2 regions of the Vibrio sp. SCP2 genome follow, and region 1 is predicted to be linked to the other one. Evidence: predicted binding sites of a transcription regulator. Region 1 holds the regulator's gene; the other holds the start of a gene.
The links. The regulator PurR, encoded in region 1, represses purine synthesis genes. The targets are predictions, from matches to a motif close to TNANGNAAACGTTTNCNTNA.
Positions count from the first base shown of each region.

Region 2: metK (methionine adenosyltransferase) is a predicted target of PurR. The motif match lies at 4,041-4,060, and genes of this name have one in related genera.

Region 1 is NZ_JCAFVV010000003.1:401,757-416,938, forward strand. It holds gene mukB (chromosome partition protein MukB) at 1-1,926, opposite strand, end outside; gene mukE (chromosome partition protein MukE) at 1,923-2,648, opposite strand; gene mukF (chromosome partition protein MukF) at 2,629-3,963, opposite strand; gene cmoM (tRNA uridine 5-oxyacetic acid(34) methyltransferase CmoM) at 3,966-4,757, opposite strand; gene elyC (envelope biogenesis factor ElyC) at 4,871-5,674, shown strand; gene torR (two-component system response regulator TorR) at 5,774-6,487, opposite strand; gene torD (molecular chaperone TorD) at 6,725-7,372, shown strand; gene purR (HTH-type transcriptional repressor PurR) at 7,584-8,591, shown strand; cyclic di-GMP riboswitch class I at 8,736-8,822, shown strand; gene AC5O63_RS13000 (TfoX/Sxy family DNA transformation protein) at 8,956-9,546, shown strand; gene AC5O63_RS13005 (TVP38/TMEM64 family protein) at 9,697-10,389, shown strand; gene AC5O63_RS13010 (putative signal transducing protein) at 10,389-10,694, shown strand; gene AC5O63_RS13015 (alpha/beta fold hydrolase) at 10,691-11,503, opposite strand; gene glgA (glycogen synthase GlgA) at 11,657-13,120, opposite strand; gene glgC (glucose-1-phosphate adenylyltransferase) at 13,110-14,327, opposite strand; gene AC5O63_RS13030 (GGDEF domain-containing protein) at 14,713-15,182, opposite strand, start outside.
Region 2 is NZ_JCAFVV010000005.1:37,421-52,602, reverse strand. It holds gene AC5O63_RS15115 (phosphoglycerate kinase) at 1-185, opposite strand, end outside; gene epd (erythrose-4-phosphate dehydrogenase) at 336-1,376, opposite strand; gene AC5O63_RS15105 (hypothetical protein) at 1,575-1,811, shown strand; gene tkt (transketolase) at 1,892-3,886, opposite strand; gene metK (methionine adenosyltransferase) at 4,209-5,363, shown strand; gene AC5O63_RS15090 (DUF2189 domain-containing protein) at 5,635-6,432, shown strand; gene AC5O63_RS15085 (SprT family zinc-dependent metalloprotease) at 6,502-6,999, shown strand; gene AC5O63_RS15080 (endonuclease) at 7,077-7,802, shown strand; gene rsmE (16S rRNA (uracil(1498)-N(3))-methyltransferase) at 7,895-8,626, shown strand; gene gshB (glutathione synthase) at 8,640-9,587, shown strand; gene AC5O63_RS15065 (YqgE/AlgH family protein) at 9,640-10,203, shown strand; gene ruvX (Holliday junction resolvase RuvX) at 10,222-10,647, shown strand; gene AC5O63_RS15055 (DUF4198 domain-containing protein) at 10,720-11,505, opposite strand; gene AC5O63_RS15050 (hypothetical protein) at 11,531-11,842, opposite strand; gene AC5O63_RS15045 (FeoA family protein) at 12,061-12,291, shown strand; gene feoB (ferrous iron transport protein B) at 12,314-14,815, shown strand; gene AC5O63_RS15035 (FeoB-associated Cys-rich membrane protein) at 14,818-14,973, shown strand; gene AC5O63_RS15030 (PilT/PilU family type 4a pilus ATPase) at 15,061-15,182, opposite strand, start outside.

The DNA of each region.
Region 1 (15,182 bases):
CTTCTTCTCTTCTTCTAGCACAACCTGCATATGACTCATAACAGACTGGCTATCGTAGAGGTCAGCACCACTTTGCTCGCGCAGAGACTCAAGTGCATCGTGCGCTGCAATCCAAGTTGGCGCTATGGCCTCTAGCTTTTTGATTTCTGCAGAAGCGTCTTGCTCTAGGCGGCGCTGTTCACTGCGCTGCTCACGAACCTCTTCTTGAGACATCTCTAGTGATTCAATTTGCATCGCATGACGTTCACGCTCTTGCTCAAAGGTCAGTTCATCAATCAAATCAACATGGTGCTGCTTTTGATATTCGCCAACCAGTTCTTGAGTCTGACGCTGCTTATGCAAGCGACGCTCAACATCGCGATGCTGCGCGCGCCACTGCTGTTCATTTTGTACTAGCTGCTGGGCTTCTCGACCTTGAGCGATGGCCGCTTTCGCTGACTGAGACGCTTGGTTACGTTCCACATTGCCAACAATGCTCTTAACCAGTTTTAATGCTGTTTCAAACTGCTCTGCCGCAGCAGATGACATATCAAGCTTGTGCTTAGTGGCCAGCAGTTCATTGGTGCTTTGCGCTTCGTTATCTTTTAACTGCGCAACCAACGCCTGAGCTGATTCTGGTGTTAGATCTTCGTTTTGTAAAAGCAGCTTGGCTTTTTCTAGTGCCTGCACCGCTTGTTGGTATTGCAGCGCACGAGTCTGCTGCACATCCAATGCCTGTTGGTAATCGGCAAGTTGAGTTTTCAAGCTATCGACTTCTTCCTCAGAAACCGTCGCTTGTTCCTCAACCATAAGCACACGTTCTTGCGCTTCTTCTACTACCATCATCTGTTCTTCAAGACGTTCTTGAAGCTCTTCAAGATCTTCTTGGTAGCGTTCAATTTTCTCTTGCTGACGCAGTGCGTTTTGCACTAGCTGTAAGTGGTCTGAAGCCGCCTGATAGTCTTGCTCTAGCGACGACTCAGATTCAACCAGTAGCTCTAGCTCTTCTTGCACACGGTTAAGCAGGTTATTTTGTTCTAGCAAAGTCTCACGCGAGCTAAACAGCTCAGAGCGCAGTGACAAGGTCTGCTCGAGTTTGTTGCGACGATCATTAGCATGGCGCATGTAATCCGCCGCCACATAGTTAGTCGATTCGGTGATTAAATGCTTAAACAAGTCGCGATCAGCCTGAGTGGTTTTAATCGCCTCAAGTGTCATGCGGTTTTCGCGCAGCGCCGATTCCATATCTTGGAACGCTTTTTTAACACCGCCATTTTGTGGCAAGAGGTAATCGCGAAGTGAACGAGTAATCGCACTTGAGATACCACCGTACAGCGATGCTTCGATCAGACGATAGAACTTAGAGCGGTCGCTAGAATTGCGTAATTTCTTCGGAATAACGCCGAACTCAAACATTTGAGAGTGGTAATCGACAATCGAAGAGAAAGCTTTGAATTGTACGCCTTCAATTTGGCCGATCGACTCTTTCACTTCGTTGATCTGGCGAACACGAGCTTGAGTATCTGAAACACTTTCGATCAACACATCAGTCGGTTTGATATGGCTTGGTAAGCCTTGAATCACAAACGGCTTGATGTCGACTTTTTTGTCTCGACCAGCGACCTGCTGCAGCTTAACTGCAAACAACAAACGTTGATTACGTGAATTCACAACATCGAGTGCAGCATAACAAGCGCCGGCTTGTAACTTACCGTACAGACCTTTATCGCGAGAAGATTGGCTACTGCCCGCTTCTGTTGTGTTACGGAAGTGAAGTAAGGTTTGATCGGGAATCAGAGCAGTAATGAAAGCTGCCATGGTTGTCGACTTACCTGCACCGTTACCACCTGAAAGCGTGGTGACTAGCCCATCGATATCGAAAGTACGCGCAAAAAAGCCGTTCCAGTTGACCATGGTTAGCGATTGATATTTACCTCTTTCAATCATGCTTCACCCTCTTCCATCATTTCTTGTTCAGCGCTATCGTCGCTGTCAGTTTGTTCTAGTAAGCTACCTTGGCTTGGCTCTTTAGTATGCACAACCGCTTCACCATCACGGATTAGGCGCAGCTGCGCTTCACGCATATCGTCACCAACTCGTACATCAGCACCAAAGCGGAAAACCGACTCACTGATGCTAAATTTACCCGTTTCACCAATGTTGATGATCATACCTAGGCGGCGCAAACGGCGCAGCGAGGTGCGCACTTTTTCAAAAAGCTTCTCTTTGTCTAAATCAGAGCCAGTTGCACGATTGGTCACTAGCTTCATGAGCTTTTCTTCATCGGCAAGGGCCAATAGCTCTTCATACAGCTCTTGGTTAGTAAAGATACCTTCATGTGCCAAACGCTCTGGGCTTAGGTAAAGGAAACACAATACCTTACCTACCAACATATCAAGCTCTGAAAGCACACTACGACCAATCAGAGACGTAGAACGCGGTCGCAAGTAGAAAAAGCCTTCAGGCGCTTTCACGAGTTCCGTGTTGTAGCGTTGATAGAAAGAGGACAACTCCACTTCGAAGTCTGACAACAATGCGTGGTTATCAAGATCTTCGCTTGAGATATGACGCCCTGCTCGCAGCATACTGTCTAGCGCTGGGAACAGAGGGTTTGAAATTGCTTTTGCCAGATTATCTGACATGTATTCATTAATATCGGTCGATGACATTTGCTTGTACCTTTGCACCAAATTCGTTGATCGCTTGCCAGTCCGGTTGAATGGCTTGGTAGTCAGACTCTGAGTAGCCTAAACGTACCGCTTGGTCGATAACAATTCGAGCTAAATCAAAATGATGAGTTTGCGGATGCTGTGCTAGGTAGTCACGTAGCACTAAGCCCAGATCGATAGGTGCACCTTGCTCTTTATGAACTTTAAGCATGCCTGCAATACGATCTGACAATTCATCATTGACCTGTTGGAACTCTTCGTATTCCACTTCTAGTGGTACTTGGCCGGTAACTTCATCATCTCTCAGTACCAAGGCCTCATCACGAAGATCGGTTAAGCGCTCGGCATCTGCGTAAGTCAGGTACCAAGGCATATCGAAATACTCTTTGACGGATTGACGTAAACGAGAACTGAATGCTCGGTTCTTATCCATATCAATCGCGGTTCGAATAAATTTGTGAACGTGGCGGTCATAACCGATCCAAAGATCGATCGCTTGCTGACCCCAACTGGTGATGCGATCAAGCTTCATTTGCAGACCAAACAGAGTTTCTGCAATAAACTCCAGCTCATCATCACCATAAACCAGTTCTTGAATATCAAGAATCTGCGTCTGTAGCTCGTCGCCAGCGGCTTGAAGCGTATCTTGTAGCTCTTTGAGGGTATTGGATGTCTCAGAAAGCAACGCTTCACAGTTGTTGATAGCGTCGCGCCAGTCTTTGTTTAACAGTTCAGCAATCTGAATCTTAACCGACTGCTGCTGCTCATCCATCACACGCTGGTTCAGATCGATCTGATCAAAGATCTCTCCCACTGAGTACTTAAGCACACCATAGACGTTCTTACGCCAATGACCTGGCGTTCCGCCCTGACGCGCAGACTCAATTGCCTTCGACATTTCGTCAGCAACCATTGAAAGCTGGATCGAGAGCTTAAGTTTAGAGAACTCGCGATGTCGGACGTAGTAATCGGTAATCCCTATCGCAAGCGGTGACAGGCGATAGATACTGGCGCCATCGGTCACTTCACTGGTAAAACGGCTAATCAGTCGTTGTTTGACCATTTCGTTAATCGCGTTGTTAGCGCGAAACGCCGACGCGTCACCCGTTTCTTCAAATAATCGGGTAACAATGGTAAACGCATCATGCAATTCACCTTCACCCAATTCTTCATCGAACCTTTCATTACTGAGCACAGCAATAGCGATTAGAAATGCCAGTCGCTCTGTTGTCAGGTTCAATGAGAAATCATGCTGCTTAACCCAACCGACCAATTCATCGATCGGCTGCTCAGCATTTAGAGTCATCTCACTCATTGTTAGTCCTGCTTATCTTTCTTTTGTGCCCATACATGTATGTATCGACCTAACGAGAGGTATGGCTCTTCTCTGCACAGTTGTCTTTCTAGTGCCAACACATCTTCATACTGGTAGTCGCCCATGTACTCCATATTGCCTATGTAGTCACTAAAGCAGCGGATACCAGATTTGCCACAAATTGAAAAACCAGCGTCTTCAATCCACTGGTAGACCTCTTCAGGTTTTAAGCCTTTTTGCGGCTGTAATTTAAATCTTTTGCGATGCGGCATTCCGTCTAATACATGAGGAATGTTACCGCACACGACATTCTTGTAGACCAAACCATGGTGGTTATAGAACATAATAGAAGCCATACCACCCGGCTTTACTTGTTCTAGTACTTTCTCTAGCGCAGGTTTAGGATCCGCTAACCACTCCATCACCGCATGAAACAGGACCACATCCACTTGGGATTCTAGGTGCTGGTCAAGCGATTGGACTGGCGAATGAATGAAGCGATACTGCTCAAGCAGGCCATTTTTTGCAATATCCTGCTCTGCCAATAGCAACATTTCAGAAGATAGATCACATAACGCGACATGATGTCCGAGCTTAGCTAGCTTTTGCGACATTTGTGCCAAACCGCCACCCGCATCTAGCACATTGAGTTGCTGATTTGCCCCATCAACAGTATTAAGTATCTGTTGAAGATCTTCCCAAACAATGACTTGGCGAATCTCTCCTTTGTCAGAACCGTAAATATTTTTTGCAAATTTGTGGGCAATATCGTCGAAATTGCGGTCTTCAGTCACAGCAGCTTAGGTTATCATGTCTAATCGTGCTGCTATTCTGTCATAAGAAAAGCAGGAATAAAGAGGCTTTCTCTTAAATTATAATCAATTGATGTTTTTTCGGACTATTTAGTATGTTTGAGCTGAAAAAAGTTGTGTCTTCTCTACTTATGCCGCTTCCCGCGATGCTAATAATCGGTCTATTCGGCTTAATGTTGATCATGTTTACCCGTAAACAGAAGACAGGCTGCTTTGTTGTTCTATTCTCTTTCATCGGTATCTTCCTCATCGCTTTTCAACCCGTTTCTTCTCGTTTGTTGATGCCGCTTGAACGCCAATACTCGGCCTTTTTTCCGGTCGACCAATCGATCGATTACGTTATGGTGCTCGGCAGTGGTCATGTCGTAGACGATAAGATCCCACCCACTTCTGAATTAAGCCGAACCGGTTTGATGCGCCTTGCCGAAGGTATTCGCATCATGCGTATTTACCCTGGGTCTAAATTGATTTTATCTGGCTATGCGGGCGGCTCTGAAGTGAGCAATGCCCGTATGATGGCGAAAGTGGCTCTCGCCCTTGGCGTCTCGAAATCTGACATTATTCTGTTAGAAACCGCCAAAGATACTTGGGAAGAAGCGAGACAAGCGGCAGCATTCGTTAATACCAAAAAGCTGGTTGTGGTGACTTCAGCAAGTCATATGGAGCGTGCTCTGAATGAATTCTACTCTGCAGGATTAAAGCCGTACCCTGCACCGACCAATTACCTTGCGCATGATAAAGTTACGCAAGCATGGGCTAAATACACGCCTAAAGCGGTGTACTTGGAGCAAACCGAGCGTTATTGGCACGAAACCTTAGGTCAAATTTGGCAAACGCTTAGGAATTGGGCGTCAGATTATGAAGAGCAAGCGCTGCAAGCCGCTGAAAGTAAAGTTTGATTTTTGATACCAATCAGAATAAGAAATCTAGATAGAAAAATACCGAGGCAAGCCTCGGTATTTTTATGTCTGTTAGCTTGGTGTTAGGGTCTATTGACCTTAGTCACCGGCAAACATATAGCCTTCGCCATGAACGGTAACAAAGATTTGTGGATTCTTTGGATCGAATTCCATTTTTGCTCGCATGCGACGAATCAAGACATCGATGGTGCGATCGTTTGGCGCATCAACACGGTGGCTGATCATGTTTAAGATACGTTCGCGGCTGAGAACCTGATTTGGATAAGAGGATAAAGCCACAAGCAGTTCATATTCTGCTTTAGTCAGCTTAACCGGCTCACCGTTACGACTCAGTGCACGGCGCTGAACGTCAAACGTCCACTCACCAAAGCGAACAACATTATCATCTTGCTTCGCTGCGCTGTCAGAGCCCGACGAGTTACGTGCAGCGGAAATTCGCCACAGTAAATTCTTGACTCGAACCAATAGCTCGCGTAATTCAAAAGGTTTAGTGACATAGTCATCGGCACCCATTTCGAGACCAACGATTTTGTCGATGCAGTCCGTGCGTCCTGTTACCAGGATAATTCCAATGTCTGATTGACTGCGAAGTTCGCGAGTTAGCATTAATCCATCTTCACCGGGTAGATTAATATCCAACATCACCAAATCAATCGCGTTGCTTTGTAGCATGTCTCGCATCTGCTCGCCGCTTTCTGCTTCGCTGACTTGGTAACCTTCATTCTGAAAGTAGCCAACGAGCTTACTGCGAGTCACTACGTCGTCTTCTACTACTAGTACGTGATAACTCATCTGCACCACTTAATTTGCATTGGGAATAGTTCTATCATTTATTCTATTCATAAATAGTAACATTTCTAGTATTTATCACTTTAAAAACGAGAAAGATGATTTTTTATTGATTCAAGACAAAACCGCCGCCTTTGTTAATAAATGCTCATAATTCATCTTTTATTGTCACGTAAGCCATTACCGCTATTCATTTTTATTAGTTACACTAATAGGTAGTTATTTTGGGAGTGATACCTAATGCAAGAAATCAAAGCATTCAACGAGAAACGTGCGGAAATCTATTGGTGGCTTTCAAGCCTTTACGCCAAAGAGTTAACTGAAGAGAACCTTGAGCAGTACCATTCAGCTCAAATCCGCTCTTTCCTTACTGGCCTTGGCGAGAATGCCGCTCTTAAACCGTCGATTGATCGTGTCATTGATGCACTTAATCGCTTAATCGATCGCGAAGATGCACAACTAGAGCTTGCTGCTGATTTTTGTGATCTATTTTTGAAGTCTGACCGCGACTCTGCACTACCTTACGCTTCAATGTACATTGGAGAGACTGGCCTGCTTAACGACAAACCAGCGAAAGAGATGGAAGCGTTAATGCTAGAGCATGGTGTTGCTGTCGATGAAGGCTTAAATGAACCTGCTGACCATATTGCCATTGAGCTGGATTTTCTCGGCAACCTCATCATTCGCTCTAATGAGCTTGAGCAAGAGCGTCATATTGAAGAAGCACTGATCGAGCAAGAGGGCTTCATTCGTCAGCACCTTCTAAGTTGGACCCCTAAGTTTTCAGCTAAGTGTCAAACACTCGATGAGTTCGGTTTTTACTCGGCGATCGCTTCTCTCACAGTGGCATTCTTAGAGTTAGATTGCACATACTTAATTGGTGAATAGAGTCTGACAATGTGAACTGACACAGGTCAGTTCGAAGAAATGTGTTTGCCCTAAGTCGGATTGCGGTCTAAAATCGTGACCGCAAACGATAAAAATGAACTATTCAAATACAAACCGCTAAATAAGAGCGGTTTTTGTGTTTCTGATACTTTCTGCCAACTTATTCTAAACTGAATATATTCTCGTGGCAGTCATCGACAGGACAAAATTTATGGCCACTATTAAAGACGTTGCTCGCCTTGCTGGTGTTTCAACAACCACTGTGTCTCACGTGATTAACAAAACACGCTTTGTTGCCGAAGCGACACAAGAAAAAGTGATGGAAGCGGTAACCGAGCTTAATTATGCACCGAGTGCAGTTGCTCGTAGTCTTAAGTGCAACACTACTCGTACAATCGGTATGTTAGTGACGCAATCGACGAACCTATTTTTCTCAGAAGTTATCGACGGCGTAGAAAGCTACTGTTACCGCCAAGGTTACACCTTGATTCTGTGTAATACAGGCGGCATCTATGAAAAACAACGCGACTACATTCGCATGCTGGCTGAAAAGCGCGTAGATGGCATCTTAGTGATGTGTTCAGACCTGACCGAAGAGCTGAGCGAAATGCTTGATCGCCACAAAGATATTCCAAAAGTAGTTATGGATTGGGGCCCAGAAAGTTCTCAAGCAGATAAGATCATCGATAACTCAGAAGAAGGCGGCTACTTAGCAACCAAATACCTAATTGAACGTGGTCACACTGACATCGCTTGTTTAAGTGGTCACTTCGAAAAAGCAGCATGTGTTGAGCGTATTAGTGGCTTTAAGCGTGCCATGGCCGAAGCGGAACTACCGGTAAATGAAGATTGGATTCTTGAAGGTAACTTCGAATGTGATACAGCGGTATTGGCGGCAGATAAAATTGTTGCAATGGATAAAAAGCCAACAGCCGTGTTCTGTTTTAATGACACCATGGCACTTGGTTTAATGAGCCGTCTACAACAGAAAGGCATTCAAATACCTCAAGATATCTCAGTAATCGGCTACGATAATATTGAACTGGCCGAGTACTTCTCTCCGCCACTTACAACGGTTCACCAACCCAAACGTCGTGTTGGTAAGAATGCCTTTGAAATTCTTCTTGAGCGAATTAAAGACAAAGAGCACGAAAAACGCGTGTTTGAGATGCACCCAGAGATTGTTGAGCGTAATACCGTTCGTAATCTAAATAAATAACCTTAAGTCAGACGCTTAGCTAGTAGCCGTACTATTGGCTAAGCGTATATCTCTCCTCTATTTATTGAACCAATGTCACATTTATCCTATACAAACGTGATGTTCTGCGCAGAATTTATTTATTCTTAAAGTGTTCGATTAATGCCACGAACAGGGCAAACCATTCCGAAAGGATGGGACGCAAAGCCTCCGGCCTTAAACAATTTATTGTCTGGTAGCGGGGTTGCCGATGGCGAATATGCAAACTGTCATACCGCTTTTACTTGCACTCGTATGACACCTTACTGACAATGTCTCTGCATAATTTTGCTAATCTCTCGGACCTGCATTGGTGGCGTATACTTATACACCGAGAAAACACAGCATGGATAAACCAATACTAAAAGACTCAATGCGTTTATTTGAGCAGCTAGGACATATCAAGTCTCGCTCAATGTTTGGTGGCTTTGGCATTTTTGCTGATGACACTATGTTCGCACTTGTCGTCAACGATAAGCTTCACGTACGCGCGGACGCGGCTCTCGCTAAACAGTTTAAATCTCAAGGGCTAGAACCTTACGTATACAAAAAACGCGGCTTTCCCGTAGTGACGAAGTATTTTGCGCTTTGTGATGACTGGGCAGCAGACGCAGGTAAAACGTTAAAGATTGCGACTGTCGCTTTAAAAGCAGCAAACCAAGAGAAGCAAACCCAATCGCAAGCGAAGCCGAACCGTTTGAAGGATCTGCCGAACTTAAGGTTAGCGACTGAGCGTATGCTCAAGAAAGCAGGTATAGACACGGTTGAAAACCTAGAAGAAGTGGGTGCCGTACACGCTTTTAAGGCTATACAGTCCACACACTCTGCCGATGTCAACATCGAACTTCTCTGGGCTTTAGAAGGCGCAATTAAAGGCACACACTGGTCGGTAATCCCACAAAGCCGACGTCAGGAGCTGTTAACGCAAGTCAGCTAATCCAATACAATATATGTAGAAGAAGTCAGCCTTAGTGCTGACTTTTTTTATTGCTTTTTATCTGCAGTTTGAAATTTGTCGCTTGCTTTCCCTGTCTTGTCTAGTAACACTAATATTTGATATCCATGAAATTAAATGGAGCTGCTCAACATGAATAAAAAGATCATCCTAGGAATTGTTTTCGTCGCTTTGATTGTTTTGCTTGGCGTTAATTTTGGCCAGTATCTCACGCTAGAAAACGCTAAAGCCCAACAAGCAGAGCTTGCAGCATTTATCGCTGACAACTTTACTATTGCAGCTGCTAGCTATTTTATCGCCTATGTTGCCATCACCGCTTTCTCTATTCCTGGCGCTGCGGTCGTGACTCTTTTGGGTGCTGCCCTTTTCGGTTTCTGGACGAGCTTACTGCTAGTTTCTTTCGCTAGCACCATAGGTGCAACACTCGCATTTTTGAGCAGCCGATACTTGTTGCGTGATTGGGTACAAAGCAAATTTGGTGAAAAGCTCAATGCCATCAACCAAGGCGTTGAAAAAGATGGCGCATTTTATCTGTTCTCACTGAGATTAATTCCAGTGTTCCCATTCTTCCTCATCAACTTGTTAATGGGTTTAACACCTATCGCGACGGCTCGATTCTATTTGGTGAGTCAACTCGGTATGTTGCCTGGAACAGCCGTTTACTTAAATGCCGGGACACAACTGGCTCAAATTGACAGCTTGTCGGGTATCGTCTCTCCAACCGTTTTAGCCTCTTTTGCACTTCTCGGCTTATTCCCGGTGATTGCTAAATGGGTCATGGCGAAAATTAAGAGCTCCCCTTCAACATCAAATGGAAATGCTTAATGAGGATATATTCTGCATCGACACCTACTGAAGCTCACATTGTTTGTGAGCTTCTTAAGTCTCAACAGATTGAGTGTGAAGTTCGTGGTGAAGGCGTGTTTGGGCTCCAAGGTGAAATACCTTTTGGCGAGAGCAGCGAACCTTATGTCTGGCTACTCGACCCAGATCAAGCCAAGCACGCCAATACGGTTATCGAGCAGTTTAACAATGCGGATGTTGGCAGTAATTGGCGTTGCAACCAATGTGGGGAAATGAACGAGCCTCAATTTGGCGCATGTTGGCAATGCGGACAAGCAGCACCTTAACCGATTTTAGGCGCTTCAATTTGCTGCTGAATAAATGAAATCGAATGGTGATTGAACTCTTCTGGGCGCTCAACGTTACATACATGGCCGCAATCGGCAATCTCAAGTAACTTGCTCTTGCGATGTGCAGCAACCATCTCTTTGACAGGCTGAATAAACATATAGTCTTTCTCCCCCATCAAATAGAGCGTTGGGATAGGCAGTTCTCTATCCTTAAAATACTTCATCAGTGGATTAACTTCCGAAGTGAGAATAAACCAACGCTTAAACTCTTTCTGGCAAAGCTTCTTGGCTTCGCGGATAAATAAGTGCCTTGATTCCCTCTGAGTACGCTGCGGCATCACAATATAAGCAAAAAGGCTGTATAACCACATGTAAGGGATGACGTGTTTGCACATGCCACCTAGCCTAACCAATATCTGCGAACGGACGTTAAATCGCGTTACAGCGCCACCTAGCACCATAGACTTGACTCTATCTGTTGCAAGTTCCGCTAGGTTTCGAACAATTATCGTGCCGAGAGACATACCAACAAAGTGGGCCGAACGTATCTTTAAGTGGTCGAGCACCTTAAGAATGTCCATTGTCACCGCCTGAAACGTATAGCGGTTTGCCATCAACTCTTTGATCAATTGATTCGACTTACCGTGACCACGAAGATCGATAAGCAATAGATTAAAGTGCTGTTTATACGCTTTGATTTGCTTAAACCAAATTGAGGAACTTCCCCCTGCTCCATGCACAAAGACTACCCATTCATCACTTGTAGGATGGGTAAAGGTTTTGTGGAATAGCAAGGTATCACTCATATCGAAAAGGGTTTACTCAGCAATAAAATTGGTTACGGAGAGTACCATAAACATAGGGGGATTTACGTCAATTTACCTCAATTCTTAATTATTCTTTTATTAAAAGTGTAAGTAACCATCAAAAAAGGCGCCCTAAGGACGCCCAGTTTCATATTAATTTTTGCTCAACGCACTGTCATACAAGGATAGGTATTGATCCGCCGATTTGTTCCAACAGAAATTCTGCTCCATTGCATACAGTTGAACGCGTTTGACTTCGTTAGGTTGCTGCGCGTGTAGCAGTAAAGAACGCTGCAACACATTAAGCAAAGCACTTGGTTTTGGTTCATCAAATACAAATCCCGTTGCATTTTCAGGCTCAGCATCATAGTCATTGACACTGTCGCGCAAACCACCAACACCGCGAACGATAGGTAGCGTTCCGTAAGCCATGCTGTAGATTTGATTCAAACCACAAGGCTCAAACTCAGATGGCATAACAAAGAAGTCCGATCCGGCTTCAACCAAATGCGCTAACTCATTGTCATACGCCTCAACAAAAACAAACTTGTCGCTATGCAGCGCTGCAATCTCTTTTAGCTGAGACGCTAGAACAGGGTCACCTGTGCCGACAATCACCACCTGAACCTGATACTTAAGAAAATCACTTAAGATCGGCAATAGATAGTGCACACCTTTTTGGTGTGTCAGGCGACAAACCATGCCATAGACTGCGACCTCTTGAGTTTCTAGTCCCACCCTTTGCTGTAACTCTCGCTTACACGCTTTTTTACCCCTAACCATACTTTGGCGAGTCGCCTTGTAGTTCACAGGTAAGTAAGCATCACTTTGAGGGTTCCAAGCGCTGTAGTCGCACCCGTTAAGTATGCCGACTAAATCGTCTGAGCGCTGTTGAAACTCTGCCGCCATGCCATGGCTACCAAGTTCTGTTTTTAGCTCTTCAGCGTAAGTTGGACTGACAGCATTAATCTTATCCGCATTCATCACCCCCGCTCTTAGCATAGTAATGTGCGTCGCACTGACTGCCGCATCCGGCGCATAACGCGTATGCATCTCAGGCAGAGACTGCAGTTCATCGTAACTAAATACCCCCTTAAACACCGCGTTGTGTACCGACAATACACTCTTGGTATGAGTGAAAAAGTCGTGTGAATGATAACGGTGTTTAAGCAGGTATGGGACAAATCCAGTATGCCAGTCGTTGGCATGGATAATATCTGCTTTGAATCCGAGCTTAGGTAACATATCTAGACTAGCGGCACTAAAAAACGCAAAACGTTCACCGTTATCGGCATACGCTTGATTGTTTTCCGCATACATCTCTGGCCTGTCGAAATACTTCGGACAATCGATGGCATACACAGGCACGCCAACGATCTCTAGCTGTTTAACGCGATATTCAGTATGAGGCCAATGCTCTAACTGAGTTTCAAGCACCACTTGGGCTTGATCAATACCCGCCAACTTTTGGTAAGCAGGTAAAGTAATACGAACATCTTGCTGTAGTGCGAGTAGTGCTTCAGGCAGTGCCTTGGCAACATCTGCCAAGCCACCGCTCTTGATTAACCCTTCAACTTCCGATGCTACAAATAGAATAGATAAATTCTTAGTAGCCAACTCTTGCTCCTTTAGGAATAACAACGATGCCATCTTCCGAAACGTGGAAGTGCTTTTTATCTTCCGATAGGTTTACACCAATCTGGGTGCCTGGTGCAATATCGACATCTTTATCGATGATTACACGGCGTAGTACACAACCATCACCGACCTTAACATCACCAAGTAGAATACACTCACTGATATCACAAGCAGAAGCAATATTACTGCGGAAGCCTAATACTGACTTCTCAATACGTGAACCACGAACATAGCTGCCATTACAAACCAAGCTATCAATGATCTGTACGCGGCCATTGACGGAGTCTGTAAATGTCGCAGGTGGCAGAGGTGGGTAGAATGTATGCAGAGGCCATTTACGGTTATAAAGCGAGAATGGCGCATCTTTCTCAAGCAGATCCATGTGTGCTTGCCAGTACGCTCCAATGGTACCGACGTCACGCCAATAAACTTCCTCTTTCTCACCAGTAATTCGGTTAGTGCTGAAGTCGTAAACAAACACATCACCACGTGGGAACATCTTTGGAATAATGTCTTTACCGAAGTCATGAGAAGAGTCTGGGTTGTCGGCATCTTCAATCAGTTCTGAAAACAGTGGTTGAGCTTCAAAGACATAGTTGCCCATCGAGACAAGCGCGTGTTCAGGATCTCCTGGAATCGATTTAGGATTCGCTGGTTTTTCTTCAAAACCAATCATACGTCCGTCTGCATCGACCTCAATAACGCCAAATTCTGAAGCTTCATTCAAAGGCATACGCAAAGCGGATACGGTTAATGACGCTTCTTTCTCTTTGTGGAAATCAAGCATCTGTTTGATATCCATTTTGTAGATATGGTCTGAACCGAAGATACAGACCTGTTCTGGCTCGGCTAATTCCATGAAACGTAGGTTTTGGTAGATAGCATCCGCCGTACCTTCATACCAACGCTTACCAGTGCGCATTTGGGCTGGAATTGGGTCAATAAAACGGTCAGTAATACCACTGATGTTCCAGCCTTTCTTCAGGTGGTGGAATAGCGATTGGGATTTAAATTGAGTTAGAACGTAAACGCGCATCAAATCGGCATTTACAAAGTTGTTTAGAGCGAAGTCTATAAGACGGTAACTGCCGCCAAAAGGAACCGAGGGTTTACTACGAGATTCTGTAAGAGGACGAAGGCGTGACCCTTCTCCACCAGCAAGGATCATTCCCAAAACACCAGCCATTTATATTTCTCCATTTTATTTATTGTTGTGATAAGCCCGATTTTAGGGGGCGGACTTATCAATATTCTCTATAGGTATGCCATTCCTATTTGGCATACCATGCAGCAAGAGTCACTCTGCCAACGCCTTTTGTGACGGTAGTTAAACGCCATTGTGCCTTGTGCAAAAGGTTTATTATAACTTATCGTATTTCGGCAAGATTACAATTTAAAATATGCTGTACTATCGAGCTCACACTTATTACTTTTTCGCCCCCTGCGATAGCTCACAGAATCCCATAGCCAAGACACATCTCGATAACATAACATCTACATTAATGTGACCTCGCTCGCAAAGAGGTACGATGACTTACCATAGCAATAAGTAGAGAGTTGAGAACTAACTGCTAAGCAGCATTCGATTCTTCATGGATATAGATTGCATCCTTGGCTTCTGATTTAGCAATGTATAAGGAACTGTCAGCTAACGCTAAAGCTTGTTGCATGGTGACATTTGGCTTTATCAACGTCCCTCCCACAGAAAGCTCAGTGATGGAAAGGTAATGGTTTGAATCACTAGCCTGAGCTTGCTCAATATACTGTTTGATACGACAAGCTATCTGTAACAAAATCTTGTTACTATCAGTTCGGACAAGGAGCAAAAACTCCCCCTCCTCCCATCTTGCCGCTACATCATATTCGCGAATCGCTTTAGTCAAACATGACGCGATAGCTTTTAGTGCACTCTGATGCTTTTCACTATCGAACTCCTCATCATTTCGAGGCGACAGTCCAGCATCAATCCATATGAGGCCAAATTGATGCTGTTCGCGTGAAGAACGTGCAAGCTCTGAACGCAGTTCACGCTCCAATCCTC
Region 2 (15,182 bases), on a different contig from region 1:
CGACCTAGGTGAGAAGTAACCATAACTTTCGCGCCTGCTTCTAGACAGTGCTTGATTGTTGGTAGAGATGCTAGAATACGTGCATCAGAAGTCACTTTGCCTTCTTTTACTGGTACGTTTAGGTCCGCACGGATAAATACACGTTTACCTGCTAGATCCAGGTCAGTCATCTTGATTACAGACATGATGTGTCCTCTCAAATTTTCAATAAGTAAAGTTTTCAGTAGCCCGGCAACCCTGCCAGACCTATTAATTCTTCAAACGCTGTTGGTATAGTGGAGATGCTCAATATTTATTTCAAGGGTTAAAATAAATATTCTCCATTAAAAGAGTGGTTATTTCGCACTCTGCATTGCGAGCGCTGTATCCAACATACGGTTCGCAAAGCCCCATTCGTTATCGCACCAAACGAGCATTTTTACTAAGTGCCCATTACTCACTCGTGTCTGTGTACCATCGACAATCGCGCTATGGGGATCATGATTAAAGTCGATCGAAACGAGCGGCGCTTCAGTATAGTCAACAATGCCCTGTAATGTACACTGAGATGCGTTAACAATGGTTTGATTTACGTCATTAACTTTCACATTTGTATTAATTGTGACACTTAAATCCATTGCTGTGACGTTTACCGTCGGAACTCTTACAGAAATCGCTTCAAACTTGTTGGAAAATTTCGGGAAGATTCTTTCAATACCTTTATGCAACTTGGTGTCCACAGGAATGATCGACTGGCTCGCTGCTCGGGTACGTCTTAGGTCCGAATGGTAAGCGTCTATGACTTGCTGGTCGTTCATTGAAGAGTGAATGGTAGTGATAGTGCCGGATTCGATTTCAAACGCGTCATCAAGTGCTTTAATGATCGGCACAATACAGTTGGTGGTACAAGAGCCATTAGAAACCACATTGTGTTCCGCTTTGAGCGTTTCGTGGTTAACACCATAGATGATGGTGTTATCAAGGTCGCTGGCACCAGGATGCGAGAACAGGACTTTCTTGGCTCCTGCTTTGATATGCTCTTGACCATCCGCTTGGGTGCCAAATACACCTGTGCAGTCGAGAACTAAATCCACTTCGAGATCACGCCAAGGCAGTAGCTCAATATCATTAAGATGAAGGATACGGATGGAATCAAACTCACCAGTGCCTTGATGAGGAGTATCATGGTGGATATAGATGTGCTCTTGATCGTTGGTCACTTTTCTACCAAAACGACCATGACTAGTATCATATTGAAGTAGATGGGCCATCGCATCCGGTTGCGCCAGTTCATTCACCGCCACTACCTTTATTTGTTGGTTTTTGCCACTTTCATATACCGCTCGCAAAACATTACGGCCAATACGTCCAAACCCGTTGATCGCAACTTTCAGCATAACTCCATCGCCCTACATCATTTTCGTGTCACAAATACTACCCGATAGTAGGCCAAAGCGCATTAAGTTAGTGATGTGTGCCGAACAATTGAAACTGTAGAACTTGATTAATAAGCCAGCAATATAGATAGTCGCTGTGTGAGATTGTTTTCCTTATGGCTGTTTCTTATCTAGTTTCATCAACCAAAGGAAATGACTATGTCTGGGTACCCAGCCACTCACTTTTGTAAACAGTGCGAACAAGAAACACCCCATAGTGAAGTGCTTGTAAGAAAGACCAGCAGCTACGACACGGACACTTCTTTGTTAGGTAGAGTCAAACTGATGGCTCATGCCTTTATTAATGGCGGTCACTACTATGACATGGACAGATATGTCACGTGTAAAGTCTGCGGCCACAAAGAGAAGGATAACTGGGGTAACGAGTTTGAGTAGTCGCTACTTGACCTCAGATTGAACGCATAAAAAAACCGAGCCACTAGGCTCGGTTTTCTACTTCATGACTTCAGCAAATCTTATGCTAGTAGCTCTTTTGCTGTGTTTACTACGTTTTCTGTAGTGAAACCGAACATCTTGAATAGCTCACCTGCTGGTGCAGATTCACCAAATGTTGTCATACCGATGATACGACCGTCGAAGCCAACGTACTTGTACCAGAAGTCAGCGATGCCAGCTTCTACAGCGATACGAGCTGTAACGTCAGATGGAAGTACAGATTCACGGTACTCAGCGTCTTGCTTGTCGAATGCGTCAGTAGCAGGCATAGATACTACACGTACCTTCTTACCTTCAGCCGTTAGTTGCGCTGCTGCTTCTACTGCTAGCTCAACTTCAGAACCTGTAGCGATAAGGATTAGCTCTGGCTTGCCTGCACAATCTTTCAGGATGTAACCACCGCGAGCGATGTTTGCAACTTGCTCTTCGTTACGCTCTTGCTGTGCAAGGTTTTGACGAGAGAAGATTAGAGACGTTGGACCGTCTTTACGCTCGATAGCCAGTTTCCAAGCTACTGCAGATTCCACTTGGTCACATGGACGCCATGTGCTCATGTTTGGCGTTAGACGTAGCGATGCCATTTGCTCAACTGGTTGGTGAGTTGGGCCATCTTCGCCAAGACCAATAGAGTCGTGCGTGTAAACTTGGATGTTCTGAACTTTCATCAGCGCAGCCATACGCATCGCGTTACGCGCGTATTCCATGAACATTAGGAAAGTTGCACCGTATGGTACGAAACCACCGTGTAGTGCAATACCGTTCATGATCGCTGTCATACCGAATTCACGTACACCGTAGTGGATGTAGTTACCCGCTGCATCTTCAGCAGAAACCGACTTAGAACCAGACCACATAGTTAGGTTAGAAGGTGCAAGGTCAGCAGAGCCACCTAAGAATTCAGGGAGCATAGCACCGAACGCTTCTAGTGCGTTTTGCGACGCTTTACGTGATGCAATGTTGGCAGGGTTAGCTTGAAGATCAGCAATAATTGCATTGGCTTTCTCTTCCCACTCGGCAGGTAGTTCACCGTTTAGGCGACGTTTGAGCTCAGCCGCTTCAGCTGGGTAAGCTGCTGCGTATGTATCAAACTTAGCGTTCCACGCTGCTTCCTTAGCTGCGCCTGCTTCTTTCGCATCCCACTCTGCATAGATGTCTGCTGGGATTTCAAATGGACCATGTTCCCAACCAAGTTCTTTGCGAGTTGCTGCGATTTCTTCAGCACCTAGTGGAGCACCGTGACAGTCGTGTGAACCTGATTTGTTTGGAGAACCAAAACCGATGATAGTCTTAGTACAGATTAGAGTTGGGCGTGGGTCAGCTTTCGCTGCAACAATAGCGGCATTGATCGCTTCTGGATCGTGACCATCTACTGCAGGGATTACGTGCCAGCCGTACGCTTCAAAACGCTTAGGTGTGTCGTCAGAGAACCAACCTTCTACTTCACCGTCGATAGAAATGCCGTTGTCATCCCAGAACGCGATAAGCTTACCAAGACCTAGCGTACCTGCTAGAGAACATGCTTCGTGCGAGATACCTTCCATCAGACAGCCGTCACCCATGAATGCATAAGTGAAGTGGTCAACGATGTCGTGGCCTTCTTTGTTGAACTGTGCTGCAAGTGTCTTCTCAGCTAGCGCCATACCAACAGCGTTAGTGATACCTTGACCTAGAGGACCCGTTGTAGTTTCAACACCTGGTGCATAACCATACTCTGGGTGACCTGGAGTCTTAGAGTGTAGCTGACGGAAGTTTTTCAAATCGTCAATTGATAGCTCATAACCAGAAAGGTGTAGCAAAGAGTAAATCAGCATAGAGCCGTGGCCGTTTGAAAGAACGAAACGGTCGCGGTCAGCCCACTCAGGGTTTGAAGGGTTGTGGTTTAGGTGAGAACGCCAAAGAACTTCAGCGATATCAGCCATACCCATAGGTGCACCTGGGTGACCAGAGTTAGCTTGTTGAACTCCATCCATGCTTAGAGCACGAATTGCGTTAGCGAGATGTTGACGAGAAGACATGTCAGCTCCTGAATGCATTAAGCGAATCAAATATAAAATGAGCGATAATTCTCTCAAAGCACCACCAGCACTGCAATCGTTTTCCAAGACAAAAGCTCACAAATTTCCTCGCTTTCGCAACAAATCGATAAAAGTTACTAATATTTCGACCGATTAACGCAAACGTTTGGTTTTAGTAAATAACAAAAAAGAGCTTGTAATCCGAGCATTCAAAACTAAAATAGACGTCTAGATGTAGATACACCTACAGATATCAGTATTATTTATTAGTGCTCCCCTTTTGATAACGGAGCGCTCTCTAAAAATTTAAAGTGGAGCTCACATGGCTAAGCACCTGTTTACTTCTGAGTCTGTTTCAGAAGGTCATCCAGATAAAATTGCAGACCAAATTTCTGATGCAGTCCTTGATGCGATTCTAGAGCAAGACCCAAAAGCACGTGTTGCTTGTGAAACTTACGTAAAAACCGGCATGGTGATGGTTGGTGGTGAAATCACAACTTCAGCATGGGTTGATATTGAAGAGCTAACTCGCCAGACGGTTCGTGAAATTGGTTACGTTCACTCTGACATGGGTTTCGATGCTGACTCTTGTGCGGTTCTAAACACAATCGGTAAGCAATCACCAGACATCAACCAAGGCGTTGATAAAGCTGACCCTAAAGAGCAAGGCGCTGGTGACCAAGGTATCATGTTCGGTTACGCAACCAACGAAACTGACATCCTAATGCCAGCTCCGATTACTTACTCTCACCTTCTTGTTCAGAAGCAAGCTGAAGTACGTAAAAACGGTACACTGCCATGGTTACGCCCTGACGCTAAATCTCAGGTAACTTTCCAGTACGACCAAGGTAAGATCGTTGGTATTGATGCAGTTGTTCTTTCTACCCAGCACTGTGATTCAATCTCGACTCCTGACCTACGTGAAGCAGTTATGGAAGAGATCATCAAACCTGTACTGCCTTCTGAGTGGATCAACAAAGAGACAAACTTCTTCATCAACCCAACCGGTCGTTTTGTAATCGGTGGTCCTATGGGTGACTGTGGTCTAACTGGTCGTAAGATCATCGTTGATACCTACGGCGGTGCGGCTCGTCACGGTGGTGGTGCTTTCTCTGGTAAAGATCCATCAAAAGTTGACCGTTCTGCAGCATACGCAGCACGCTACGTTGCGAAAAACATCGTTGCTGCTGGTCTAGCGGATCGTTGTGAAATCCAACTTTCTTACGCGATCGGTGTTGCAGATCCAACGTCTATCATGGTTGAAACCTTCGGTACTGAAAAAGTATCGCAAGACGTTATTGTTGAAGCAGTTCGTCAAAACTTCGACCTTCGCCCATACGGCCTGCAAGAGATGCTGAACCTGCTTCAGCCTATCTACAAGAAAACTGCGGCATACGGCCACTTCGGTCGCGAAGAGTTCCCATGGGAAGCGACAGATAAAGCCGCTCTACTGCGCGAGTTCGCTGGTCTGAAGTAATCTTTGATTACACTATAAAAATATTAAGAACGTCTGGATTACCAGACGTTCTTTTTTTATGCGCAAAAAAACATCAAGAAATTTGTATTTTTTTGCCATGCGGTCAATAGTTAAAAATATGTTAACGAACAAATCGCATAACGACTTTGCTTCGTAAACTGTTTAACTGATGCGCCGCTTACATTATTAGAGGTCGCCAAGCCGGGCATCGAGTTTCGTTCACTGTCGCTCAAGAGCACAGTGTAGGTAGAGAATCGATCAAGGAGGATGTATGCCTCGTACGGTGAATCCACACGACTTCGATGACAAGAACAAAGAAGTCAAAGACTCAGAATACGCCCGCACGATTCCGTGTAATCAGGTCAGTATTTCTGCCCCGTTCCACTGGTTGTCGCTCGGTCTGCATGACTTTGTCCGTATGCCACTTATCAGCGCCTTTTACGGTTTGTGCTTTATGGCCGCCGCGATAGGTATTGTTTTACTTGTCCAATGGCAGGGCACTCACTTAGTCGTGATGCCAAGTCTCGTTGTCTATATGCTTATTGGTCCTTTCTTGGCACTTGGTCTTTATGATGCGAGCTGGGAAAGAGAAAAAGGCCACCACGCGAGCCTACTTCACTCAATGAAAGCAATTGGCCGTAACTCCACTTCCCAATGGGCATTTGCCGTGTTGCTAGCGGTATGTATGATCTTCTGGATGAGAATAGCAGCACTTCTACACGCTCTATATCCATCCGTCCAAGGTGCGCCGCTAACAGAATTTATGCCTTTCTTAGTCATAGGTTCACTGGTCGGTTTCGTTCTAGCATGTGTCGTATTCAGTATCTCAGCGTTTTCCATTCCATTAATGATGGAACGTCGCGTTGATATGATGACTGCAGTTTTCTCAAGCTTTAATGCAGTGAAATCGAATATACCAGCCATGATTGTCTGGGCAGCACTCATTTGTGGCGGTATTCTCGTCGGCTTTGCGACCTATGGAATCGGAATGCTGTTTACCATGCCAATTCTTGGTTATGGTACTTGGCACGCTTATCACGAAACGATCAAGAAAAAGCATCACCCATAAGTCGCGCTCTACGCTGAACCAGTATATGATTCGCCTCTAATTATAGAGGCGTTTTATTTGGAGTGTGCGTTGGACTTGGAACTTGAATACCGAGCAAAAAAGGTCATGGCTGACTGCATCCAGATCGCCTCACATACATTTAAGCGCTCATTTCCTCTCCCGCAATTGAGCTTCAATCTACGCGGCAAAGCGGCGGGTAAAGCCTACTTGCAACTGAATGAGATTCGCCTCAACCCAGTTTTGTTCACAGAGAATCAGCAGGCATTTTTAGCGGAAGTTATTCCTCATGAAGTTGCTCATCTGATTACCTACCAAGTCTATGGCCGCGTTCGACCACATGGTAAAGAGTGGCAAGGGGTCATGGAATCAGTATTTAACGTGCCAGCCCGCACCACCCACAGCTTCGAAACAACATCAGTGCAAGGGAAAACCTTTGAGTACGACTGTGGCTGTAGCACTTATCCGTTATCCATTCGTCGCCATAATAAAGTATTACGTAATCAAGCAAGTTATCGCTGCCAGCAGTGCCAGCAACCACTCAACTTTACCGGCAAGCAACTGTCATAATTAAGTAGAGCGTCATTAATTTATAGCTAGATTTGCGTGTTAAACTGCAGTTATTACTACTTTTCTAACACTTAATCATGAACAAATCTCTGTGGTTATCTGCTATCGGCTTGTTGTGCACTGCTGTTGTACATTCAGCGCCCCCTTCATCTTTCTCTAAGGCCAAAAAAGAAGCAGTAAAGATATACGCTGACCATCCAACCAGTTTTTATTGCGGCTGCAATATTTCATGGCAAGGTCGCAAAGGAGTTCCTGACTTAGAGTCATGTGGTTATCAGGTTCGTAAACAGCAAAAACGAGCGTCACGCATTGAATGGGAACATGTTGTTCCGGCTTGGCAGTTTGGTCACCAACGTCAATGCTGGCAAAATGGTGGACGTAAGAACTGCACTAAGAATGATAAAGCCTTCCGTATGATGGAAGCTGATTTACACAACCTGACTCCTGCGATTGGTGAAGTTAACGGAGACCGTTCTAACTATAACTTCAGTCAGTGGAATGGTGTCGATGGCGTAAGCTATGGTCGCTGTGAGATGCAGGTCAACTTTAAGCAGCGTAAGGTGATGCCACCGGATCGCGCTAAAGGTTCCATTGCCCGTACTTATCTGTACATGAGCCAAGAGTATGGCTTTCGCCTCTCTAAGCAGCAAACACAGTTAATGAACGCATGGAACAAGCAATTCCCCGTCGACCTTTGGGAATGCGAGCGTGAACAACGTATCTTCAAGGTTCAAGGTAATCACAACCCATTTGTGTATCAAGCTTGCCAGCGTTATAAATTAGCTCAAAAGAGTTTCTGGTAATTTATTGGAAACTCTTTCTAACCCTTGTTTTTTAAACCTAAAGCATCCATGTTAGAGAGAACTTCAAATCTCTTGCTGGAAATCGAGACACCATGCGAATCCCACGAATTTACCACCCAGAAGCCATTTCTCAGTTAGGCTCTTTGATGCTCAGTGATGACGCTGCTGGCCATATCGGTCGCGTGCTGCGCATGAAGGAAGGACAAGATATTTTACTGTTTGATGGTAGTGGGGCTGAGTTTCCAGCAACCATTGCGAATGTGTCGAAGAAATCAGTAGAAGTCGACGTCACGGAGCGTATCGAACGTAGCTCTGAATCACCGCTCGACCTACACCTTGGTCAAGTCATTTCACGTGGTGACAAAATGGAGTTCACCATTCAAAAATCGGTTGAGCTGGGTGTAAACACCATTACTCCCCTCATATCAGAACGTTGTGGCGTTAAGCTTGATCAAAAGCGTTTTGAAAAAAAGCTCGCTCAATGGCAAAAAATTGCTATTAGTGCTTGCGAGCAATGCGGACGTAACACCGTACCTGAAATTCGCCCAATTATGCCGCTTGAAGAGTGGTGTGCTGAAAAGTATGACGGCTTGAAACTCAATCTTCATCCTCGCGCAAAATACTCAATCAATACCCTACCCGCACCAGTTGAAAAAGTGCGTCTGTTGATTGGCCCTGAAGGCGGGCTATCCGTAGAAGAAATCGGCATGACTGAAGAATACAAATTTGAAGAGACGCTGCTTGGCCCACGCGTATTACGTACAGAAACAGCGGCTCTCACTGCAATTACAGCCTTGCAAGTTCGTTTCGGCGATCTTGGTTAAACGGAGAAAATACATGATCAAATTAGGTATCGTAATGGACCCAATCTCGTCCATTAACATCAAAAAAGACTCTAGCTTTGCCATGATGCTTGAAGCGCAGCGCCGCGGCTACGAAATTCACTACATGGAAATGCACGACCTACATCTAGATCAAGGTGTAGCTATTGCAGATACCAAAGTTGTTGAACTTAAAGAAGATCCAAACGGTTGGTATGAGTTCAAGTCGGAGCAAACTATTGAACTGTCTGAGTTAGATGCCGTTTTGATGCGTAAAGATCCTCCGTTTGATACTGAGTACATCTACGCGACATACATTCTAGAGCGCGCTGAAGAGCAAGGCACATTGATCGTCAACAAACCGCAAAGCCTACGTGACTGTAATGAAAAGCTATTCACGGCTTGGTTCCCTGAGCTCACTCCGACCACGATTGTGACGCGTAAAGCAGATAAGATTAAAGCTTTCCGTGAAGAGCACGGTGATGTGATCCTAAAACCTCTTGATGGCATGGGTGGCGCTTCGATCTTCCGCGTTAAAGAGAACGATCCTAACGTTTCGGTGATCATTGAAACCTTGACCAATCATGGTCAAAACTACGCAATGGCACAGACTTTCGTTCCTGATATCAGCAACGGCGACAAGCGTATTCTTGTCGTTGACGGCGAACCAATGCCTTACTGCTTAGCGCGAATTCCAGCCAAAGGTGAAACTCGCGGTAACTTAGCGGCAGGTGGCACAGGTGAAGCTCGACCACTTAGTGAGACAGATAAAAAGATCGCTGAGGCTGTAGCGCCTACACTTAAAGAAAAAGGACTGATCTTTGTTGGTCTCGACGTTATTGGTGACAAGCTGACAGAAATCAATGTAACAAGCCCAACATGTATTCGTGAAATCGAGGCTGCATTCGATGTGTCAATTACAGGCAAGCTAATGGATGCCATTGAGCGCCGCTTAAAGGCCTAATCATATTTGGGCAACGCTATTGGTTGCCCTTCTTTTGTAAGTGGGAGTCTTTATGAATTTAACCAACCATTTTTTAGTGGCAATGCCGGGGATGAAAGACCCCTACTTCCAGCGCAGTGTTATCTATGTGTGCGAGCACAATGAAGATGGCGCGATGGGTTTAATGATTAATGCTCCAATCGATATCACCATAGGTAAAATGTTGGAACGAGTCGATGTAGAGCCCTCTCACCCGAAACTTGTGACCGAGAGTTTAGACAAGCCAGTGCTTAACGGCGGCCCTGTCTCTGAAGATCGCGGTTTCATTCTTCATCAGCCTAAAGATGAATATGAATCAAGCATCAAGATGACGGATAACATCTCTGTCACCACCTCTAAAGATATTCTTGGCGTACTTGGGACAGAGGCTGAGCCAAACCACTATATCGTCGCTTTAGGTTATTCAGGTTGGGAAGCAGGTCAGCTAGAAATCGAGCTCTCTGAAAACTCTTGGTTAACCGTAGAAGCGGATCCAAACGTGATGTTCGATACACCAATCAATGAACGCTGGCAGAAAGCGGTACAAATGCTTGGTATTGACGTCTCGCAGCTCTCAAGTGATATCGGCCACGCATAACAAATAAGATACCTGTTTATGTCTAAAACAATTATGGCCTTTGATTTCGGCACCAAAAGCATTGGTAGTGCTATTGGACAAGAGATCACAGGCACAGCTTCACCACTAAAAGCATTTAAAGCCAATGATGGCATTCCAAACTGGGATGATATCGAGAAACAGATTAAAGAGTGGCAACCTAATTTACTGGTTGTTGGCTTACCCACCGATCTGTATGGCAAAGATTTAGAAACCATTACGCCAAGAGCAAAAAAGTTCGCCAACCGCCTGCATGGACGATTTGGTCTGCCTGTTGAACTCCATGATGAAAGGCTTTCTACCATGGAAGCACGCGCTGATCTGTTCGAGATGGGCGGCTATAAAGCCTTGAGCAAAGGCAATGTTGATTGCCAATCTGCGGTAGTCATTTTAGAAAGTTGGTTTGAAGCCCAATGGGGTGAGTAATCACTTACACTTAGTTGAGACTAAACGAAAAAAGCTGGCACCACTGCCAGCTTTGTTTTTATATCGAGTGGCTTATAGATCTTGTGCTTCAATCCAAAGTACTGCGTCTTGCGACAGTTCTTTACCTTTAAACTCGGTATCTGGACCAGAACCTAGACAAGCGAAGCCCCACTTGCCAGCTGTTGGGATGCCGAAAGTGAACATACCGTTGTCGTCTGTAATCGCAACGATAGCAGAAGCTGGAGTCGCACGGTGAGTGTCTTTACCAAACGCATTGGCTTTAGTATCGATATCAGTGTTTAGGAATTCAATCTCACACTCAACGCCAGCTGCTGGCTTACCCTCAGATAGAAGTTGACCAGTGAATGTGCTGCCTGCAAACACCTGGTAAGGCTTGTTCTTAGGAACGATTTCTGTCTTAAGGCCTAGAGGCTCTTCCCAACCTGTTGGCATTGCACCTTTGTTGATGTAGCGTTTAGTGATCTGTTGGATATAAATGTCTTCGCCACCTTCATAATAAGGCGCTGGTACTAGACCAAAGATGTAATCGCCGTTACGACGGATTTTGTAGTCTACCTTGTACGCATCTGCTTTGTTATCGTGACCAGCCCAAGAGATTTTCTTCAAATCTTTTAGTAGATCTGTCTTTTCACCTTTGAAGCTTACAAAGAACTCTTCTGGTTGACCCATGTCCATCACGTGACCATTTTCCATCGGGTGACCAAACACAAGTTTCATGTCGACAGTTGCTGGTTTTTCAAGCTGAGAAGTGGGTGTATACATCAATTGAAAGTGTGCTTGAGAAACTGCGGATAAAGAGAGTGCTGCCATACCAACAGCTAAAGATAGCTTTTTCATTTTTTATTTCCCTAAATATCAATAACTATTCAACAATATCTTTGCCATCGACTTCGATGGAGTGTCCTGGACCTGCATTAAACAGCACTTTGTAAGCGCCTTCAGGCTTATCAAATTCAATTTCACCATCTTGGTTAATTTCAGTTTTGATTAACTCTGTACCTGAGCCATCAACAACTAGGATCTCTACACCAGCAGCAGAGGAACCATCGGAGAAGCCACCTTCACAAAGAATGGTGTTATCTCCGAAGTCATAACAGGAAAATAAAGGAGTATGTGCAAGTGCCATGCTAGGTACAGCTGCACTAATCAGTAATAGCAGGGTCGATTTTTTCATTGTTAATTCCACTTTAAGCTTACGCAAATAGACAAATATTGAGACTAACTCTCAGCTTGATTGAGTGAAGACTAACGATCTAACCCTTTAAATGAAAGTGAGAATAATTCTTAAACTCACCTTCTTTGATTTAAATCATGTTTTTGAGGTTTATTTTTGATTTAATGACAGCCACCTGAATTACAATATTGAAATGAAACTAATAAAAAATAACGTTTATGGAAACCACTCTAAGCCGACTACCCATTAAGGCGCATGCAACTATCACTGCTCACCAGTCCGGTGGAGCGATTCGTCAACGCTTACTCGATTTAGGACTAATTCCACAAACCACTATTGAGTTTGTGCGTAAAGCACCTCTAGGCGACCCACTAGAGTTTCGCGTCGGAGCCACCAGCGTCGTGATCAGAAAAACAGAAGCAGACACTGTAATCGTGCGTTTAGATTAAGCGCTGGTAGTGAGGAAGAGTAATGCAACGGAAAAAAGTATTATTAGCTGGCCAACAAAATGCCGGAAAATCGACCATTTTCAACATGCTGACAGGAGCAAGGCAGCATGTCGCCAATTACCCTGGAGTGACCGTAGACAAGAAAACTGGCTACTTCTCTAACGATAATGGTGCCTATCAACTCATCGATTTGCCAGGCACCTACAGCTTAAGCTGCTTTTCGCTAGAAGAAAGAGTCGCTCGCGACGCATTAAGAAACGAGGCCGCGGATGTGGTCTTGAATGTTGTTGATTCCGCCAACCTTAATCGCTCTTTACATCTCACCATGCAGTTACTTGAGATGGAACTCCCACTCGCCCTCGCTCTCAACATGATGGACGTCGCACAAGCCGAAGGAATTACTATCGACTCACACTCTTTAAGCTTGGAACTCGGAGTCCCTGTCGTGGAGAGTATAGGCCGAAAAGGCAAAGGAGTTGAAGGCATCACCACTGCATTAGTAGAGGCCCAAATTGGCTCAACACCTGTTGAATATCCTCTCTTAGAGCCAGAACTTACCTCTTTAACCCAGTGGATAGATACCTATATTGAGCCACAGACCTACAGTAACCGCTGGCTTGCTCTACGACTACTTGAAGGTGATAGCCACATCGGAAAGTGGTTAGAAGATTTGATGCCCGAGCCACAGCTTAAGCAGCTAAGTACTAGAGTTGAACAACACTTAGACAAAATTACACAGACATTGAGTGGGACCGTCAGCGATTATATCGTCGCTCAGCGCCATCAGCGTGTATCAACAATTATTGAGCGCTGCACAACTCAATCCCTACACCAAAGTAATCAGCTTTCACTCACTGATAAAATCGATAGGGTGGTTCTGAACAAGTTCGGTGCCCCGCTGTTCTTAATTGCCACTGTGTTTATCATTTACCAGAGCTCTATTGTCTACGGCTATGAGCTGACCAACTATTGGTGGCCTTACCTTGCTGCATTACGTGAGTTGGTGGCAAGCTTACTTCCCGAAGCGGGCTTCTTGCACGACCCTTATGTTCGCTCACTAGGGCTATGGATCGTCGACTCAGCCAACACTCTACTCAACTACATCCCGATCTTTTTGATCCTTTTTGCCCTAATCGCAATATTGGAAGACTCGGGATATATGGCTCGAATCGCGTTTATTTCTGATCGAGTCTTGAACCGATTCGGCCTCCATGGACAAAGCACCCTACCGATGATTTTAGCCGGCGTATTCGCCGGAGGGTGCGCAGTACCCGGCGTTATGGCAACCAAAGGGATACCGGATAACCGAGCCCGTATCGCGACCATCTTAACGGTTCCTTATATGAACTGTTTGGCTAAAGTTCCCCTGTATACACTACTGCTCGGGATCTTCTTTGTTGAAGATAAGTCGTTGATGACATTTTATATTTCAACCATTTCTATTATTGCCGCCCTACTGGTCGCTAAACTACTGACGAAATCGGTGCTGCGACGTACTGAACAAGCACCATTTGTCATGGAACTGCCGCGCTACAACCTGCCTACAGCTCGCAGTGTCGTGACTCGTGCGATGGAGCGAACTTGGATGTACGTTCGCAAAGTCGGGACCATAGTGCTTGCGGTTTCAACCGTCATCTTCGTTCTGCTCCAGTTCCCGGGTATTCCTCAACAGGAACTCAATGATTATCAACTACGCGCAGAAAAAGCAGTGGCTCAATTCCAAAAAGCAGCCAACAAAACGCAATATGCTGATGCTTTTAATCAACAGACTTTGACGGATCTGGTCAACTTCTACACCGACTATCGTCAAGCAAAACTGAATGCCAAAGGCGCACAAGCCTCGCAGAAGGTAAACGCCGATTTTCAAGCTCGCAATGAGCTCTACTTCGCGATTACTGCTCGTAAGGGTGACAAAGATGCTAAGAAGCTTAACAAACCGCTGCGCAAGCTTGCTTCCGCACGTAAGAAAATTCGTCGTGAAATGAAAGAACGACGCTTAGAAGCTTCATTACTAGGTAGCTTTGGTCGCTCCATTGAACCTGTGACGCAATTTGCTGGTTTTGATTGGAAAATCAACGTCGCGCTGTTCTCTTCCTTTGCAGCGCGCGAAAGTAGTGTCGCAACCTTAGGGGTGCTGTTCCAACCAGAAGAGGACAGTAATCAAAAGCTTGAGCAACGAATGGCAGAATCAGATGAACTAGCGGGACATGGTGAGGTTGCGGCAGTGGCACTTATTCTGTTCTTCATTCTTTACCCGCCTTGCCTAGCGACCGTGATGATGATTAAGGTCCAAACCGGTCAGTACAGATGGCTGCTGCTATCGATTTTCTTGCCCACTTTACTCGGTTTTACAGTCGCAACAGCGGTGTACACCATTGGGACTCGCTTCGCACTCAGTGGCATTCAAGTCATGTCGCTGACTTACTTCTCCGCTCTATTGGCATTACTCATGGTAGGTTTACGCGATAGTGCGCAACAGAAAAAGCAGGGTAAGCCGATCCCAATTCAGATGATTGAGAAATAGCCATGTATCAACAAAACGTAGAAATGTGGGACATCCTGACCCTAGTGGTCGTTGTCGCTATCGCCGTAGTTTACCTCTACTCCCGTTTGGTGAAAAAGAAAGGCAGTTGTGGCAATGGATGTGGCGGTGACTGCGCCTCTCAAACTAAAAAGAAGTAACAACATAAACGAGAAAACCCAGCCAATACGGCTGGGTTTATTTTAATATCGCAGAGTTAAAAATAGTAATCGCTAGAGGCTAGAAGGCTAGTCCATATCAATCTTCACTCCACTGAGTGATCCTGAGCTAGATACATCACCACGTTGTGTTTTAAGCATTAGGCGTAAATCATTAGCTGAATCCGCACTGTGCATGGCATCTTCTTCAC